One region of the Solibacillus sp. CAU 1738 genome, then DNA from elsewhere that is predicted to be linked to it. Evidence: a T-box and tRNA genes for the amino acid it is inferred to sense, from the RefSeq annotation. Region 1 holds a T-box; the other holds one or more tRNA genes.
The links. The T-box of region 1 lies ahead of serS (serine--tRNA ligase). A T-box ahead of a tRNA ligase gene usually reads a tRNA of that ligase, here a tRNA-Ser.
Positions count from the first base shown of each region.

Region 2: it has a tRNA-Ser gene. The T-box ahead of serS (serine--tRNA ligase) is inferred to sense a tRNA for this amino acid. The anticodon was not compared.

Region 1 covers NZ_JBDQQN010000013.1:21,107-25,501, reverse strand. Annotated here, with positions in the region: gene pdxR (MocR-like pyridoxine biosynthesis transcription factor PdxR) at 1-640, opposite strand, end outside; gene pdxS (pyridoxal 5'-phosphate synthase lyase subunit PdxS) at 744-1,628, shown strand; gene pdxT (pyridoxal 5'-phosphate synthase glutaminase subunit PdxT) at 1,630-2,196, shown strand; T-box leader at 2,245-2,463, shown strand; gene serS (serine--tRNA ligase) at 2,552-3,838, shown strand; gene AAFN87_RS19745 (GNAT family N-acetyltransferase) at 3,893-4,327, shown strand.
Region 2 covers NZ_JBDQQN010000014.1:3,254-7,648, reverse strand. Annotated here, with positions in the region: gene AAFN87_RS19840 (response regulator) at 46-924, opposite strand; gene AAFN87_RS19835 (ATP-binding protein) at 937-2,175, opposite strand; tRNA gene AAFN87_RS19830 (tRNA-Ser) at 2,370-2,462, opposite strand; gene AAFN87_RS19825 (MGMT family protein) at 2,670-3,134, opposite strand; gene AAFN87_RS19820 (DUF2179 domain-containing protein) at 3,239-3,406, shown strand; RNA gene ffs (signal recognition particle sRNA large type) at 3,586-3,853, shown strand; gene dnaX (DNA polymerase III subunit gamma/tau) at 3,958-4,395, shown strand, end outside.

The DNA.
Region 1 (4,395 bases):
CAGGAACTATTGATTGCTCATATTGATTTCGCGGGATCGCGGAGTAACCCGGGTTTTCAATTGCCATTTTTGCTCCATCGAATAGCCGTAAAATCATCGGCATTAAATGCTCTGTCCCAGAACCAATAACAATTTGCTCCGGTGTACAGTTAATGCCTCGTGATTGATATAAATAACTGGCGATTTGGACGCGTAGCTCGTATTCCCCTTGACGATCCCCTATTTGTAGGAGCTCTTTAAAACTTGTATCGAGCATCTCTTTGGCATATTTACGCCATATTGTAAAAGGAAAAGAATCTTCATCAATTTTGCCGGGTGAGAAATCGGTAGCGTAGTTCTTTTTTTCGTACGCTGGCAAAGTATTTGTCTGCTTTTCGATAAAAGGTAACTCATCAATTTCTTCAACGAAATAGCCGATGCGTGGCTTCGAAGCGATATAGCCTTCTGCAAGGAGCTGTCCATACGCAAGCTCAATAGTTGTTTGGCTAATATTTAAAAAATCCGCAAGCTGTCTTTTAGATGGCAATTTTTCCCCGACTGTAATTTTTTTAGTAATAATGGCTTCTTTAATGCCGGTATAAAGCTGCTCATAAAGCGGTTTTCCAATGTGTTTTTCTAATTGAAAAAGTAATAAATCCATTATCCACCTCTTAACTGACCACCTTAAATTTTACTAAACTGAATATTCCGAAATGGTCAATTTCTATTATACTAAACATCATCACAAAGGTGGAGGTAGAAAAATGAAACAATTAGGAACTGATATGCTTAAACGTGGGATGGCAGAAATGCAAAAGGGTGGCGTCATTATGGACGTAATTAATGCAGAGCAAGCTAAAATTGCTGAAGCTGCAGGTGCAGTAGCGGTAATGGCATTAGAACGCGTACCATCAGATATTCGAAAAGCGGGCGGCGTAGCACGCATGGCTGATCCGCGTATTGTGGAAGAAGTGATGGGGGCGGTATCCATTCCTGTTATGGCAAAGGCGCGTATTGGTCATATTGTCGAAGCACGTGTGCTAGAGGCAATGGGAGTTGACTATATTGACGAAAGTGAAGTATTAACACCAGCTGATGAAGAGTACCATTTATTAAAAAGTGATTATACAGTACCGTTCGTATGTGGCTGTCGCGATTTAGGAGAGGCTGCACGTCGAATTGGTGAAGGAGCTGCTATGCTGCGTACGAAAGGTGAGCCGGGGACAGGTAATATTGTTGAGGCTGTACGCCATATTCGTAAAGTGAATGCACAAGTACGAAAAGTAGTTAGTATGACAGAAGACGAACTAATGACAGAGGCAAAATTATTAGGTGCATCATTTGAGTTACTACGTGAAATTAAACGTAATGGACGTTTGCCAGTTGTAAATTTTGCAGCAGGTGGTGTAGCTACTCCTGCAGATGCGGCACTAATGATGGAGCTTGGCGCAGATGGAGTATTTGTTGGTTCGGGTATTTTTAAATCGGAAAATCCAGAAAAATTTGCGCGTGCTATTGTAGAAGCAACGACGCATTACAAGGACTACAAGCTTATTGCTGAAATTTCAAAAGAGCTTGGTGTACCGATGAAAGGTATTGATATTGCACAGCTAGGACAGCATGAACGTATGCAAGAGCGAGGCTGGTAAGATGAAAATCGGCATTTTAGCATTACAAGGTGCTGTTAGGGAACACGCACAAATGCTTGAAGCGCTAAACTGTGAGGTAGTTCTTGTAAAAGAAGTACAGCATTTGCCGCAATTAGACGGCCTCATTTTGCCTGGTGGAGAAAGTACAGCGATGCGAAAATTATTAGAGCGCGGTCAGTTACTTGAGCCGATTCGTGATGCGATTTCAAATGGGCTACCTGTTTTCGGTACATGTGCAGGCTTAATATTACTGGCGCGTGAAGTAATCGGGCAAGAGTCCCATTTTGCTGTAATGGATATTGTAGTAGAGCGCAATTCCTATGGTAGGCAGATTGATAGCTTTGAAGTGGAGCTACCAGTCAAACATATTGATGATGATGTGAAAGCTGTATTCATTCGTGCACCGCATATTGTGGAAGTTGGAAAAGATGTAGAGGTGCTTGCCACATTTGAAGGGAAAATCGTGTTAGCGAGGCAGCAACATATGCTAGGTTGTGCTTTTCATCCGGAATTAACGACTGATTTACGATTGTTACGTTACTTTGTTGAAAAAGTTGTAGCAATGTAGCTTGCAAAAATAAATCGCATATAGTACAGTATGGTTAAATTTTAAATTGTGAATGCGATGATAGGAAATAGTAACAAGCTCGTTTTTTCTTAGAGAGTTAGCGGTTGGTGAAAGCTAATAAAAGCACTTGTGAATCCGTCCTTGAGTTGTCTTGCTGAAATTAAAGTAGGCGAGACCGGTGACTAAAGCCGTTATGACATAAGTGGAATAGGCACATAATGTGTTTATTCAATTAGGGTGGCAACGCGGGTAGCTCTCGTCCCTTTCCAGGGGATGAGGGCTTTTTTGTGTTTTAACGCACTAGCAGGGCAAAGCGGAACGACTATCATCAAATAAACGAAACGGAGGAATAAACATGTTAGATATTAAACGTGTTCGAGACAATTATGAAGAAATAAAAAAGGTACTTCTTACACGTAATGAAGACTTAGGAAATATTGATGAATTTGAAGCGTTAGATGCAAAGCGTCGTGATTTAATCGCAAAAACAGAAGTATTAAAAGCGGAGCGCAATAAAGTATCTGAGCAAATTTCTGTTATGAAACGTAATAAAGAAAATGCCGATGAAGTGATCGCACGTATGCGTGAAGTAGGCGATGAAATTAAAGTATTAGATAATGAATTACGTGAAGTAGAAGAAAAGTTCGACTACATGATGATGCGTCTGCCAAACATTCCACACGAATCTGTGCCAGTTGGAGAAACGGAAGATGATAATGTAACTGTCGCTACTTGGGGAGACATCCCAACATTCGATTTCGAACCAAAGCCACACTGGGATATTGCAACTGACCTTGAAGTAGTCGATTTTGAGCGTGCAGGTAAAGTAACGGGTAGCCGTTTCTTATTTTACCGTGGTTTAGGTGCCCGTTTAGAACGTGCATTAATGAGCTTTATGATGGATCTACATTCTGATGAGCATGGTTATGAGGAAATGCTACCACCAGTAATCGTCAACCGCGACAGCTTAACAGGTACAGGTCAATTACCGAAATTTGAAGAAGATGTTTTCAAATTAACAGATACGGATTACTTTATGATTCCAACAGCTGAAGTACCTGTCACAAACTTCTATCGTGATGAAATTATTGATGGAGACATGTTGCCAAAAGGATTTGCGGCATTCAGCGCTTGCTTCCGTTCTGAAGCAGGTTCAGCGGGCCGTGATACTCGTGGTTTAATCCGCCAACACCAATTCAATAAAGTAGAATTAGTGCGTTTCGTAAAACCAGAGGAATCATATGAGCAATTAGAGTTATTAACTGGTCATGCAGAAAAAGTATTACAGCTTTTAGGTTTACCGTACCGCAAACTATTAATGAATACGTCTGACTTAGGCTTCACTGCAGCGAAGAAATACGATCTTGAAGTATGGTTCCCAACGCAAGATATGTACCGTGAAATTTCTTCTTGTTCAAATTTCGAAGACTTCCAAGCGCGCCGTGCAAACATTCGTTTCCGTCGTGAGCATGGGGCAAAGCCAGAATATGTGCATACATTAAACGGTTCAGGTCTTGCTCTTGGTCGTACAGTTGCGGCTATTTTAGAAAATTACCAACAGGCAGACGGAAGCGTAAAAATTCCTGAAGTTTTAGTACCGTATATGGGCGGAAAAACAGTTATTGCAGCACCAGCAAAATAAATGATGAAGGGCTCTCACTCGTGTGGGGGCCTTTTTTTAAAAGGGGGAGTCGAAATGAACATTTTACAGTTTACAGAGTTGCCACAGGATTTGGTCGATGGCATGCAAATTGTACATAAACTAGTTTTTGATGAAGTATTTAAGCCAGAAAAGCTTATTGGTAAACAAAATTTTTGCGCGTTTTTAGCGGTAGAGGATGACATTGTTGTAGGATTTAAATTTGGTTACGAACAAGAAGATGGTGTGTTTTATAGCTGGCTAGGTGGCGTCCATCCCGTATACCAGCAGCGCGGCATAGCCAGTCGGTTAATGGAGGCACAACATACATGGTGTCAGCAGCAAGGCTATACGCGCATTCGGACATATGGGCGTAATGAGAAAAAGGCAATGCTTATCGTCAATTTGAAGGCAGGATTTGATATCGTTCACACATTTATAGATGATAAAGGTCGACATAAAATTGTGTTTGAGAAGGACTTGTTACAGTGATCTTATTATCGCCTATTCAAAATAAAAGAAATAACTGGAAACCGACGTATCGTTTTGATAAGTCGGTC
Region 2 (4,395 bases), on a different contig from region 1:
CCAAATATATATTACGGGTGACTTATTAAATCCGACAAAATCCGACTAATCAGCTTTACTAATAATATCGGAATATAAAACTTGGATGAATTTCTTTATGTTTACTTTCGCTTTTCGGTGGTCATCATCTTCTATTTGGCGCATGATTGTCCTAATATCTGTAAAGTCAAAATATCTAGGTGCATAGTATTCAAATTCTGAATTTGTATAATCAACAATACCTAAATTGGCTAAATTGATCATTGCCGCTAATATCGTTCTTCTCACGCGCTGTTCAATAGCTTTGCTTTCCTTTAAAATATCATCCGGTGTTGTTTTCGTTAACATTGCAAGCTTTTCATATAGCTCCTTTAAAGGTGGAAGTGGCGCTATTTTATGCTTTTCGAGTAGAAGTAGCTCAATGATTTTTATTATATCCTCACTACCAACTTCACCGACAATTCCCATATCATTTAGCATAGATTGTATATGGTCGCGAGTAGTCTTTTTTGAATGTTTCATATCGGGCACTTCGAAATTAGTTAATGATTGACGAATTGCGTTAATTGAATTTTTCAATCGGTATTGCTCTTCTGTTTTACGTAGCACCATTTGTACTTCCACTTTATTAATCGGCTTATGGATAAAAAACTCGACACCTTGTTCGTATGCTTGTGCTACCATTTCTTTATCTACAATTTGAGAAATCATAATAAAATGGCCTTCATAACGATTTTCACGTAATTTTTCAATCGTCGCAATACCATCCATTTTAGGCATAAGTAAATCCATTAGTACAAAATCGGGCTGTGTTATTAATATTTGAGGAATCGATTCGTGTCCATTTTTAGCGCCGCCAATAACAGTGCCTAGTCCACCTTCTTCAATAATATTGGCAAGCATAATTCGACTTGCGCGGTCATCATCTACAATAAAATAGCGCATATAAAACCTCCTTTATAATAAACGATGGGTAGGAATTGTTATAGAAAATCTTGTTGTAGCACCATTTGTTACTGTTATCGAGCCTTCTAAATGCGAAATAATTGCTTGAACATGAGATAAGCCGATACCAGTAGAAGCCTTCCCTTGGTCATTAAATTTTGATGTATAGCCTGCATCGAAAATAATCGGTAATTCATGGTCTTTTATGCCAATACCGTTATCTTCAATTGTAATAATTGTCGATTCCTGTGTATGAAAAACGCGAATTTCAATAATGCCTTCACGTTCTATCGCTTCCACTGCATTTGCTACGATATTATTAATAAGTGCGAGAATCGTAAAATAATCATGTATTTTGAAATTCATATTAAATGTTGTTTTGAATGTGATGTTCTTTTGTAAATAAGCACTGTATTTTTCGTTAGCAGCTGTTATATAAAGCAGTAATTCTGATAGAAGGAAAGTGTGATTATGCTCCATTGTCGTTATTTTAGAAAGCCCAGCATAAATACGCTCCGAATCCTTTTTTACTTCATGTATTTCTTGAGAAATGGTAAGCGCTTGCAAGCTAAGTGCTCGATCAATCGGATTTAATTGTTTATATAGGTCAAAACTAGCTGCAGTGATATGCTCGATTTGTTGCATCGATTTTTTCAAATAAAGCGTTTCTACATAAAGCTCCGAACCGATATTGAGTAACTGCTGCATTTGCTTTTTTTGCTCTGAGAAGGAAATTGAACTATAAATTCCAACAACGAAAAAGCTACGTAAAAAGGCTACTGCGAAAATAAGTATGAGCTCATTCAACGTTAATTGCTCTTTGAAAAACGTATAGAGTACAATACCCTCGACGCAGTTTGCGACTATTTCAAAAAAAGCCCCGTACAAGCCGAGCTTCATCGGTCTTAACCGAATGCGTTCAAATTGAATAAACGATAAGCAGACGGCGAATGTAATATAAAAGAGTGCAGCCGGTAGATGTGTTAGTAGCACATGCCAAAAGTGATCATCACTAAAAAATAGATCAATAAGCGTCCGAAATAATACGATAGTTATGGCAGTTGCAAAACCAGTTCTTATAATAGGTACTGGTTTTATTAATATTGCTAAAAAGAAAATGATGCTACCGAATCCAAACCGAAAATCCATATGGAACGGTATAATTTTAATTTCACTAGCGAGTGCAGTTAGTAATGCAATTATTAAAATTGTAAATGCGATACGAGAGGATGTCGAAACGCTTTTTAGCAAATAGCATAACCTCCTATTTAGATAACTACTCTATTCTAATGAAAATATCTTGATAATGCATAATAATACGTCTATAAAACAAAAAAAGTACTATAGCAACATGTGCCATAGTACTTGCCATTTTCGGAAAGTATTATAAAATAAAAAATCCGTTACATATGCAACGGTTTACGTACTATCTTTATAAAAAAAGATGGAGGAGGTAGAGGGATTCGAACCCCCGCGCGGTGTTACCCGCCTGTCGGTTTTCAAGACCGATCCCTTCAGCCAGACTTGGGTATACCTCCATGTGAGATGTCTTATCGACAAGTACTAATTTATCACGAATTTAATAACACGTCAACACTTTTTGAAAATATTTTTGTTTTTTTTATGATAGCGCAAAATTAAGGTGAATTTCTAATAAATATCTAGCTATTCGAATATAGAATCATTAGTACGTTCAATTTTATCGCAGTATTTTCATGACTGCTATCTAAATAGAGGGGGAATCTCTAAATAGATAGCACAAACAACTTATCTTCATAATCTTTCACAAAATATCTTTTTCCTTTTTGTATAATAGTGTGGCCTTCTGCTTCGAGATTGCATTTTTGCGCATCAATGCCTCCTGGATATTTTTCATTAAGTTCCCCGTCTTTTTTTAATGTTCGCCAGTAGGGAATTGTATCAGTGGCTCTCTCTGCTGAGGCGTTAGCTGCTATGTTCATAAATATTCCGGCTGTTAGTGGGCATGTGTAGTCTGCTTCGTGTTTTTTTGCTAATTCTTTTCTTAAATAATCGGCTGTAATGACTTTTCCAAGTGGCACTTTCCTCATGATTTCATCGTACGCTAATGGTGGTGCAATCAACATTTTTGATCCTCCAAATCTCGAAATGGCTTTCGGATCAGACACTTCAATAATTTTAGGCATATCTTTGTTATCTTGTAATTTTTCGTTATATGATTTTTTTGCCAACTTTTAAGCCCTCCAATTCATCGTATTATGTATCGATAATAGTAACCATTATGGCCAAATTTAATAGAAAAATCCAATGCTAGATAAAAAGTAGATGTAGTGTAATGGATGGAGAAGGCGTATTTACAGGACAACATAGAAAAGTACTTAAAACGGTAATTACACGTTATCAACTTGGAGAAGTGAAGAACATCATAAAAGAAATCGATTCGACAGCCTTTGTAAATATAACAGAGACAACAGAAGTTATTGGTATGTTTAATAGGGAATAACATGTATAAAAGTTTTGTGGAAGGGAACATGAAACCCCAAATAATTAAATAATGCTAAGTAAACGGACAGAGGGTACGTATATGGGAGCCCCATTCTCTGCAATCTGGGAAAATTATGTTTTAAATGAGTAGACGGTTTCCATTGCTTTTTTTGCTAACTGTCAGTATACTAGAAATTGCCGTGCTAGGTGGGGAGGTAGCGGTGCCCTGTAACTCGCAATCCGCTCTAGCGAGACTGAAGTCCTTTTCTGAGGCTGCCCGTATTGTAGGGTCTGCCTTTTGCACGTAGTGTTGACGGTTGGGTCCTGCGCAATGGGAACCCATGAACCATGTCAGGTCCGGAAGGAAGCAGCATTAAGTGGTTTCACCCATGTGCCGCGGGGTTGCCTAACTTGAGCTGGCGACAAGAGTAACGCTTATGTGCGGCTGTCAAAGAAAGGTGCACGGCATTAAATTGCCAACTAGAAGGTGTATTCATCGTAACAGATGGATACACCTTTTTTATGTTATACTTATACTACTGAATTTTATAAAAAAGGGGGAGAAAACCATTGACATATCAAGCGTTTTATCGCGTATATAGACCGCAGTCTTTTCGTGAAATGTCAGGTCAAGTACATGTAAAAAGAACACTACAAAATGCTCTCCTTGCAAGTAAAACGACGCACGCATATCTTTTTTCAGGTCCACGAGGCACAGGGAAAACAAGTACGGCAAAAATTTTTGCGAAAGCGTTAAACTGTGAGAATGCTCCTTCTAACGAACCGTGCAATGAATGCGCGACATGCATAAGTATTACTGAGGGCTCGCATCCGGATGTTATCGAGTTTGACGCTGCGTCCAATTCACGTGTAGAGGAAATGCGGGATATTATTGAAAAAGTTCGTTTTGCCCCAGCGAACGCACGTTTTAAAGTGTATATTATCGATGAAGTGCATATGCTTTCGACGAGTGCATTTAATGCGCTATTAAAAACATTAGAAGAGCCA